DNA from 2 places in the Streptomyces sp. NPDC012794 genome. Region 1 is predicted to be linked to the other one. Evidence: predicted binding sites of a transcription regulator. Region 1 holds the regulator's gene; the other holds the start of a gene.
What was found. Region 1 encodes HspR, which represses chaperone genes until heat shock. Its sites were predicted from a motif close to TTGAGNNNNNNNNNCTCAA; they were not measured.

Region 1 (4,410 bases):
GCAAGGAGGGCGAGCCCTTCGACCCGACGATCCACGAGGCCCTGATGCACTCGTACGCGCCGGACGTCACGGAGACGACCTGCGTGGCGATCCTGCAGCCGGGGTACCGGATCGGCGAGCGCACGATCCGCCCCGCGCGGGTCGCGGTGGCCGAGCCCCAGCCGGGCGCGGCTCCCGCCGCGAAGTCCGAGTCCGGTGACGGCGACACGCCGTCCGACAAGGACACGGATGCCCCCGACGAGGGCTGACGCACACCATGTAGGGATCCGAGAGGAGGGACACCCGGGATGAGCACGAAGGACTTCGTCGAGAAGGACTACTACAAGGTCCTCGGTGTCCCGAAGGACGCCACCGAGGCCGAGATCAAGAAGGCGTACCGGAAGCTCGCCCGCGAGTTCCACCCGGACGCCAACAAGGGCGACGCCTCGGCCGAGGAGCGCTTCAAGGAGATCTCCGAGGCGAACGACATCCTCGGCGACGCCAAGAAGCGCAAGGAGTACGACGAGGCCCGCGCGCTGTTCGGGAACGGCGGCTTCCGCCCGGGCCCGGGCGGCGGCGGCTCGTTCAACTTCGACCTGGGCGACCTGTTCGGCGGTACGCAGCAGGGCGGCCAGGGCGGCTTCGGCGGCGGCCTGGGCGACGTCTTCGGCGGCCTGTTCGGCCGCGGCGCCGGCACCGGTGCGGGCCCCCGCACCCAGCCGCGCCGCGGTCAGGACATCGAGTCGGAGGTCACCCTCTCCTTCACGGAGGCCGTGGACGGCGCGACCGTCCCGCTGCGGATGTCCTCGCAGGCCCCCTGCAAGGCCTGCTCCGGCACCGGCGACCAGAACGGCACCCCCCGGGTGTGCCCGACCTGCGTCGGTACCGGCCAGGTCTCCCGGGGCAGCGGCGGCGGCTTCTCGCTGACCGACCCCTGCGCGGACTGCAAGGGCCGCGGCCTGATCGCGGAGACCCCCTGCGAGGTGTGCAAGGGCAGCGGGCGCGCCCGCAGCTCCCGCACCATGCAGGTCCGGATCCCGGCGGGCGTCTCCGACGGCCAGCGGATCCGGCTGCGCGGCAAGGGCGCGCCGGGCGAGCGGGGCGGCCCGGCGGGCGACCTGTACGTGGTGGTGCACGTCGGCACGCACCCGGTGTTCGGCCGCAAGGGCGACAACCTCACCGTGACGGTCCCGGTGACCTTCGCGGAGGCCGCTCTTGGCGCCGACATCAAGGTGCCGACCCTGGGCGGCCCCCCGGTCACCCTGAAGCTCCCCCCGGGCACTCCCGGCGGCCGCACCATGCGGGCCCGCGGCAAGGGCGCCGTCCGCAAGGACGGCACCCGCGGCGACCTGCTCGTCACGGTGGAGGTCGCGGTTCCGGCGGAGCTGTCGGACAAGGCCCGCGAGGCCCTGGAGACGTACCGGGACGCGACCGGGTCCGAGGACCCGCGCGCCCTCCTGTTCGAGTCCGCGAAGGGAGCATGACATGGACGGCCGCCGACGACAGCCCCGCTTCGGCGAGGGGGCGTACCAGCTCACCGACGAGACCCCGGTCTACGTGATCTCGGTGGCCGCCCAGCTCTCGGGCCTGCATCCGCAGACCCTGCGCCAGTACGACCGCCTCGGCCTGGTCTCCCCTGACCGTACGGCCGGCCGTGGCCGGAGGTATTCGGCCAGGGACATCGAACTGCTCCGCACGGTGCAGCAGCTGTCCCAGGACGAGGGCATCAACCTGGCGGGGATCAAGCGGATCATCGAGTTGGAGAACCAGGTGGCCGCGCTCCAGCAGCGCGTCGCCGAGCTGTCCGCCGCCGTGGACGGTGCGGCGGCCGCCCTCCGGGCCCGCGAGGCCCAGGTGCACGCCTCGTACCGCCGCGACCTGGTCCCGTACCAGCCGCCGGTGCCGGGCAACGCACTGGTCGTCTGGCGCCCCAAGCACACCGGCGACTGACCACCGAGCGCCCTGAAGGCCCCGTCAGCCCCTCCCGTCGCGGAGCGGGCCCCGACGGGGCCTTCGCGCGTCACGGGCGCTCTGAGGGCCCGTACGGCCCGCCTCAGCCCTCGGGGAGCTCCGCCGGGGGGTTGGCGCTGTGCAGGATCCCGGACTGGGCGATGAGGTAGCCCAGCTGGGCCCGGCTGCCGCTGCCCAGGGCGGCGGCCAGCTTCGCGATGTGCGCGCGGCAGGTGCGTACGTTCATTCCCAGCCGGCGGGCGATCGCCTCGTCCACGTGCCCCTCGATCAGCAGCTGGGCGATGGACCGCTGGACTCCCGAGATACCATCCGGGTGGTGCGTGTAGGTGACCTCCTCGCCCAACGGCACGGCCCTGCGCCACAGTTGTTCGAAGACCTTGATGAGGTAGTCCACCAGTCCCGGGTGCCGCAGTTCCAGGGCCACCCGCCGGTCGTCGCTGGCGGGGATGATGGCCACGGTGCGGTCGAAGATCATGAGACGCTCTATCAGCTCCTCCAGTGTGCGGATCTCCACCTTCCCCGTGGAGATCCGGTCCACGTAGGCGAGCGTGCCCTGGCTGTGCCGCACGGTGTGCTGGTAGAGCGTCCGGATGCTCACCCCGCGGTCGATCATCGGCGTGGCCCGCTCCAGGGACTCGCTGAGGACGAAGGTGGGGCGGGCGCCACCCGGCTGGACCGTCAGGGCCTCGGTGTGGCACTCGGCGGTGGCCAGGTCGATGGCGGCGTTGATCTGGTCGAATCCCTCCAGCACCGTGATGGCGTGGGTGTTGGCGGGGCTCTGCGCGCTGATGGTGAGGAACGGCTCGAATGCATCGGTGAGATCTACGGCGGTGCGTCTGCGCTCCTGGATCTCGCGTTCGATCGGATGGAGCCGCTGGGCCAGTGCGATGGACGGCGGAACCGCGCGCAGCTGGTTCGCGTCGTCCGGGTCGGGTCGCAGCAGTGCGAATTCGAGCAGGCAGGGGGCGTTTACGGCCTCGCCGCGGGCCACGCGGCCGGTGCTCAGGGCGGCCGCGTACAGTCGCGCTCCCTCGCTGCACATCTCGGTGACGGGGTGGTGATGTGTCGGGTTTATGTCGCTCTTGGGCAAATCTCCACCCCCCAGGGTCCTGAACATGTAAGAACATGATGCATCGTCCCTGTGGCACTGACGTGCCTGAATGAGCCATCGTCTGTCAGTGCGGGGGAGAGGATTCCATCAAGTGAGGACGAAGCCGACCATGTATAAGAGAATGCTTCGCTCGGCGCTTGCCGTTGTTTTCTCCGCCGTCGCGGTCTTTGGAGCAGTCGTCGCCGTCAGCGGTGACGAGGGAAGCGCTCAGGCTGGTGCCAGCTCGTTGGCCGGGACGGCGGCCGAGAGCGATTTCGGCTGGAACAGCACCCCTGCGAAGGCGTCCTGATGACCCCCGACGACCGCGACTTCCGCCGCGAAATGGCTTCCGCCTACCGTTCCGGGTGGCAGTTCATCGACCTCGCCACGGCGATCCCCTACGCCGGCGACTCGCTGATGGTCACCCTTTTCGGCCAGCCGATAGTCGTCGTGCGCGAGGAGGACGAGGACGTCCGTGCCTACCGCTGCCTGCGCCGCCCCCGGGGCGCACCGCAGCCCGTCCGCTGCGAAGTGCGGTACGGCATGGTCTTCGTCAACCTCGACCAGCGTGACCACCAGCTCTTCGAACCCGATATCACCACCGCCACCCCCCGCAGTGCCTGAGGCGATTCCCCCGTCGTTGCAGATCGCTCCAGGTGCTACCCCCACACAACGGCGCCATCGTGGACCTGACCACGATGGCGCCGTTGTGATGTGCGCGTCCAGTGGTTGAACCGGACAATCGCCCGAGGATCCGTCGGGAAACGCTCGAAGGCTCCCGCCGCCCGCCGCCCGCCGCCCGCCCTCAGGCCCGGCCCATGGCCCGGTCGAGGGTGATCTCCAGGACCACCCGGTCCGGGTTCGGCGAGGGCATCCGCCCGTACCGCTCCGCGTAGCGCGCCACGGCCTCGGCGACCGACGCCTCGTCCGTACGGACGACCGCGCGCCCCTCCAGGGTGGCCCAGCGCTTGCCCTCCATCTGGCAGACCGCCGCCCGCGCGCCGCCGCCGGGCGCCGCCAGGACGTTGCGGACCTTCTTGCTGTGCTTGTTGCTGATCACCCGTGCCAGCCCCGCCTCGGGGTCGTAGGTCACGCCCACCGGCACCACGTGCGGGGTGCCGTCCGGGCGCGGGGTGGTCAGGGTGCAGACGTGCCGCTCCCGCCAGAAGGCGAGGTACTCGGGCGTCGGGTTGAGTACGTCATGGGACATGGGCGGAAGCGTACGCCCGCGGACCGGCCGATCCGGCAGGAGAACTTCCTTGAGTGGAATAGACTCAACTTTGCGGATGCTGAATCTGTCAGAGTCCGCACGCCGCAGCCCGTCGCGTGCGAAGCGCCCCGTAGGCCCGCAGGAGAGGAGAAACCGAGAA
Region 2 (4,410 bases), on a different contig from region 1:
TTGCCGAAGGAGACCACGGCCGGGGCGAGGGCCAGCTCCAGCACCTGGCGTACGTCCGTCACCGGGTGCACCTCCAGCCCCTCCAGCACCTCGCTCGGGACGTCGTCCAGATCGGCCTCGTTCCGCTTGGGGATGATCACGGTGGTCAGCCCGGCCCGGTGCGCGGCGAGCAGCTTCTGCTTGACCCCGCCGATCGGGAGCACCCGTCCGGTCAGCGACACCTCGCCGGTCATGGCCACGTCCGTGCGCACCTGGCGGCCGGACAGCAGCGAGGCCAGCGCGGTGGTCATGGTGATGCCCGCGCTCGGGCCGTCCTTGGGGACGGCGCCCGCCGGGAAGTGGATGTGCACGCCCCGGTCCCTCAGGTCGGCGACCGGCAGCTCCAGCTCCGCGCCGTGCGAGCGCAGGAAGCTGAGGGCGATCTGCGCCGACTCCTTCATGACGTCGCCCAGCTGGCCCGTGAGGGTCAGCCCGGCGGCGCCGGTCTCCGGGTCGGCGAGCGAGGCCTCGACGAACAGGACGTCGCCCCCGGCCCCGGTCACGGCGAGACCGGTGGCCACGCCGGGCACCGCGGTACGCCGCTCCGCCGGGTCCTGGGCGGACTCCGGGACGTGGTGCGGCCGGCCGATCAGGCCGCGCAGCTCGCCCGCCCCGATGGCGAAGGGGAACTCGCGCTCGCCGAGCTCGTGCTGGGCGGCGACCTTGCGCAGGAGGCGGGCGATGGACCGCTCCAGGGTGCGCACGCCGGCCTCGCGGGTGTACTCGCCCGCCAGCTTGCGCAGCGCGTCCTCCTGGAGGTCGACTTCCTCGGCGGTCAGGCCGGCGCGCTCCAGCTGGCGGGGCAGCAGGTGGTCGCGGGCGATGACGATCTTCTCGTCCTCGGTGTACCCGTCGAGGCGGACCAGTTCCATGCGGTCGGCGAGGGCCTCGGGAATGGATTCCAGGACGTTGGCGGTCGCGAGGAAGACCACGTCGCTGAGGTCCAGCTCGACCTCCAGGTAGTGGTCCCGGAAGGTGTGGTTCTGCGCGGGGTCCAGGACCTCCAGCAGGGCGGCCGCCGGGTCGCCCCGGAAGTCGGAGCCGACCTTGTCGATCTCGTCGAGGAGCACGACCGGGTTCATGGACCCGGCCTCCTTGATGGCCCGCACGACACGGCCGGGCAGGGCGCCGACGTAGGTCCGCCGGTGACCGCGGATCTCGGCCTCGTCCCGCACGCCGCCGAGGGCCACGCGCACGAACTTGCGGCCCATGGCGTGGGCCACGCTCTCGCCGAGCGAGGTCTTCCCGACGCCGGGCGGGCCCACGAGCGCGAGCACGGCGCCGCCGCGGCGGCCCCCGATGACACCCATCCCCCGCTCGCCGCGCCGCTTGCGCACGGCGAGGTATTCGGTGATGCGGTCCTTCACGTCGTCCAGCCCCGCGTGCTCGGCGTCGAGGACCGCCCGGGCGCCCTGGATGTCGTACTCGTCCTCGGTGCGCTCGTTCCAGGGCAGTTCCAGCACCGTGTCCAGCCAGGTGCGGATCCAGGAGCCCTCCGGGCTCTGGTCGCTGGCCCGCTCCAGCTTGTCGACCTCCTTGAGCGCGGCCTCCCGCACCTTCTCGGGCAGGTCGGCGGCCTCGACGCGGGCCCGGTAGTCGTCGGACTCCTCACCCTCCTTCTCGCCGCCCAGCTCGCGCAGCTCCTTGCGGACCGCCTCCAGCTGGCGGCGCAGCAGGAACTCCCGTTGCTGCTTGTCGACGCCGTCCTGGACGTCCTTGGCGATGGACTCGGCGACGTCCTGCTCGGCGAGGTGGTCGGTGAGCGCCTTGACGGCGAGCCGGAGCCGGGCGACCGGGTCGATGGTCTCCAGCAGCTCCACCTTCTGCGCCACGGTCAGGAACGGCGAGTACCCGCTGTTGTCGGCGAGGGCGGAAACCCCCTCGATCTGCTGCACCCGGTCCACGACCTGCCAGGCGCCGCGCTTCTTGAGCCAGCTGGTGGCGAGGGCCTTGTACTCCTTGACGAGCTCGGCGACGACCCCGGGCAGCGGGTCGGGCACCTTCTCCTCGACGGTCTCCCCCTCGACCCAGAGCGCCGCTCCCGGCCCGGTGGTCCCGGCGCCGATCCGGACGCGGCCGCGCCCGCGGATCAGCGCCCCGGGATCCCCGTCGGAGAGCCGCCCGACCTGTTCGACGGTCCCCAGCACTCCGATCCCCGCGTACGTGCCGTCGACCCGCGGCACGAGCAGCACCCGGGGCTTCCCGGTCCCGGCCGCCGCCTGCGCCGCCTCGACGGCTGCGCGCACCTCGGCGTCGGACAGGTCCAGGGGAACGACCATCCCGGGCAGTACGACCTCGTCGTCGAGCGGCAGTACGGGCAGGGTGAGCGTTACGGACGTCGAAGCCATGATCTTCCCTCCGGCAGTGAAGTTGAGCTATGCCGACTCAATGCTTCTGCGTCGCCCATTGTTCCCCAACACCCGTTCGCCGGGGGCGAACAACACCGGGGCGCGACGCGCCGTCAGCTCGCTGCGGAAAGCCGGATGTCGCCGGAGCCGGTGCGCACCGTGATGCGGGAGGGGGCGTCGGGGGTGTCGGCGAGGGACACGTCCCGTTCGCCCGAGCCGGTGGTGGCCGACACCCGGTACGGGGCCTGCGGCGTCCTCAGGGTCACGCCTCCCGAGCCGGTGGTGAAGGACACCGAGGCCGGCGCCTTCCCGAAGCCGACGGTGGCGTCCCCGGATCCCGACCGGAACTCGAACTCCGAGCCGGACAGCCCTTCGGCCCTGAGGTCCCCGGAGGAGGTACGGATCCTCAGCGGGCCCGTGATCCGCTCGGCCCGGACGTCGCCGGAGGAGGATTCCAGCTCGGCGGAGGCCACGCCCGTCACCCTCATGTCGCCGCTGCTGCTGCCCGCCGTCAGCTTCACCGAGGCCGGCACCTCCAGCCGGTAGTCGACCCAGCAGGTGTCCCCGTCGCCCGGGCAGCCGTCGGTGAAGCGCAGCACCCCGGCCGAGACCCGCTGACCGGGCACGGGCGCGGTGTCACCCCGGTAGTGCAGGACCCGGCGGACGGCCACCCCGGGGCCGCTGCCCGGCACGACCTCGACGGAACCCCGCCGAAGGCCCGTCAGTTCCACCGCGGTGACCGCCTCGGTGACGGTGGTGTCCGCGTCGGCGGTCTTCAGCCTGGCCTCCTCCACGAACGAGCAGCCCGACAGGAGGAGGGCCGCGGCGGTGGCGGCGAGGACGGTACGGGTCAAGGTGCGCATGCGGCCGAGTCTGCCGAGCCGGAGGCCCGCCCGCGCTGGTGCAGGTATCCGGAGCCGCGGTGGGGTTAACCCCACCCCCGGTCAGGGCCCGGTCACCACCGGCCGCAGCTCCGAGGGCACGCCCCACTCGCTCCACGAGCCGTCGTACACGGCCGGCCCTTCGTACCCGGCGAGGGTCGCGCCCAGCGCGAGCACGCAGGCCGTGACGCCCGAACCGCAGCTGAAGTACAGCCGCTCCCGCTCCCCCGCCAACGCCCCGAAGACCTCGCGCAGTTCCCCGGCGGGGCGCATCAGCCCGCCGGGCCCCTGGAGCTCGCCGAACGGCAGGTTCAGCGCGCCCGGCATGTGCCCGCCGCGCAGCCCCGGCCGGGGCTCCGGCGCGGTGCCGGCGAAGCGCTCCCGGGTACGGGCGTCGAGCACGGCGGCGGCCGGGTCGGCGAGGGCGGCCGAGACGGCGGCGGCGTCCACCAGCAGCCCGGCGCGGGGCCGGGCGGTGAAGGAGCCGCGCGGGCCGTCGTACGCCGCCGCCGCGGCCTCGACGGGCAGCCCGGCCGCGGCCCACGCGGGCAGGCCCCCGTCCAGCACGGCCACCCGGTCGAAGCCCATCGCGCGCAGCATCCACCAGGCCCGGGCACTGGAGTAGATGCCGGCACCGTCGTAGACCACCACCGTGTCGGAGTCGTCCACCCCGAGCCCCCGCAGCGCCTCGGTGAACGCCGCCGGGGAGGGCATCGTGTGCGGGGCCGCCGCGGAGTGGTCGGAGAGGGCGCCGTCGAGGTCGAAGGGCCGCGCGGCGGGGATCCTCGCGGGGGCGGCGCGGTGGGCCCCGACGGAGGCGTCGAACACCACGACCTCTGCGAGGTGCGCGGCGAGCCAGTCCGTCCCGACGAGGGGGCCGGGTATCTCGGTCACGGTCATACGGGGCCTCCTGGGTCGGTACGGGCCGGCCCCCCTTTCTAACGCAGCGACGCCGTGGCTGCCGCCACCGCTGCGCGGGGCCGTTCCCCTACCCGCCCTTCCCCCGTTCCCCGGAGCTCCGCCCCGGCCCCGCGCCTCAAACGCCGGCGAGGCTGAGGTTGCTGCGCAACCCGTCCGCCTGCGGACCGTTTCCTGGGGGCCAGCCTTCAGACCCCCGCGCCTCAAACGCCGGCGAGGCCGAA

Region 2: the regulator HspR is predicted to act here: its motif matches at 2,410-2,428, upstream of lon (endopeptidase La).

The regions. Positions count from the first base shown of each region.
Region 1 covers NZ_JBIBCI010000002.1:439,607-444,016, forward strand. Annotated here, with positions in the region: gene grpE (nucleotide exchange factor GrpE) at 1-248, shown strand, start outside; gene dnaJ (molecular chaperone DnaJ) at 288-1,463, shown strand; gene ACFY7H_RS05240 (heat shock protein transcriptional repressor HspR) at 1,465-1,929, shown strand; gene ACFY7H_RS05245 (helix-turn-helix transcriptional regulator) at 2,033-3,067, opposite strand; gene ACFY7H_RS05250 (hypothetical protein) at 3,350-3,664, shown strand; gene ACFY7H_RS05255 (pyridoxamine 5'-phosphate oxidase family protein) at 3,846-4,250, opposite strand; gene clpB (ATP-dependent chaperone ClpB) at 4,410-4,410, shown strand, end outside.
Region 2 covers NZ_JBIBCI010000010.1:46,437-50,846, reverse strand. Annotated here, with positions in the region: gene lon (endopeptidase La) at 1-2,387, opposite strand, end outside; gene ACFY7H_RS19850 (DUF4097 domain-containing protein) at 2,501-3,250, opposite strand; gene ACFY7H_RS19845 (sulfurtransferase) at 3,332-4,168, opposite strand.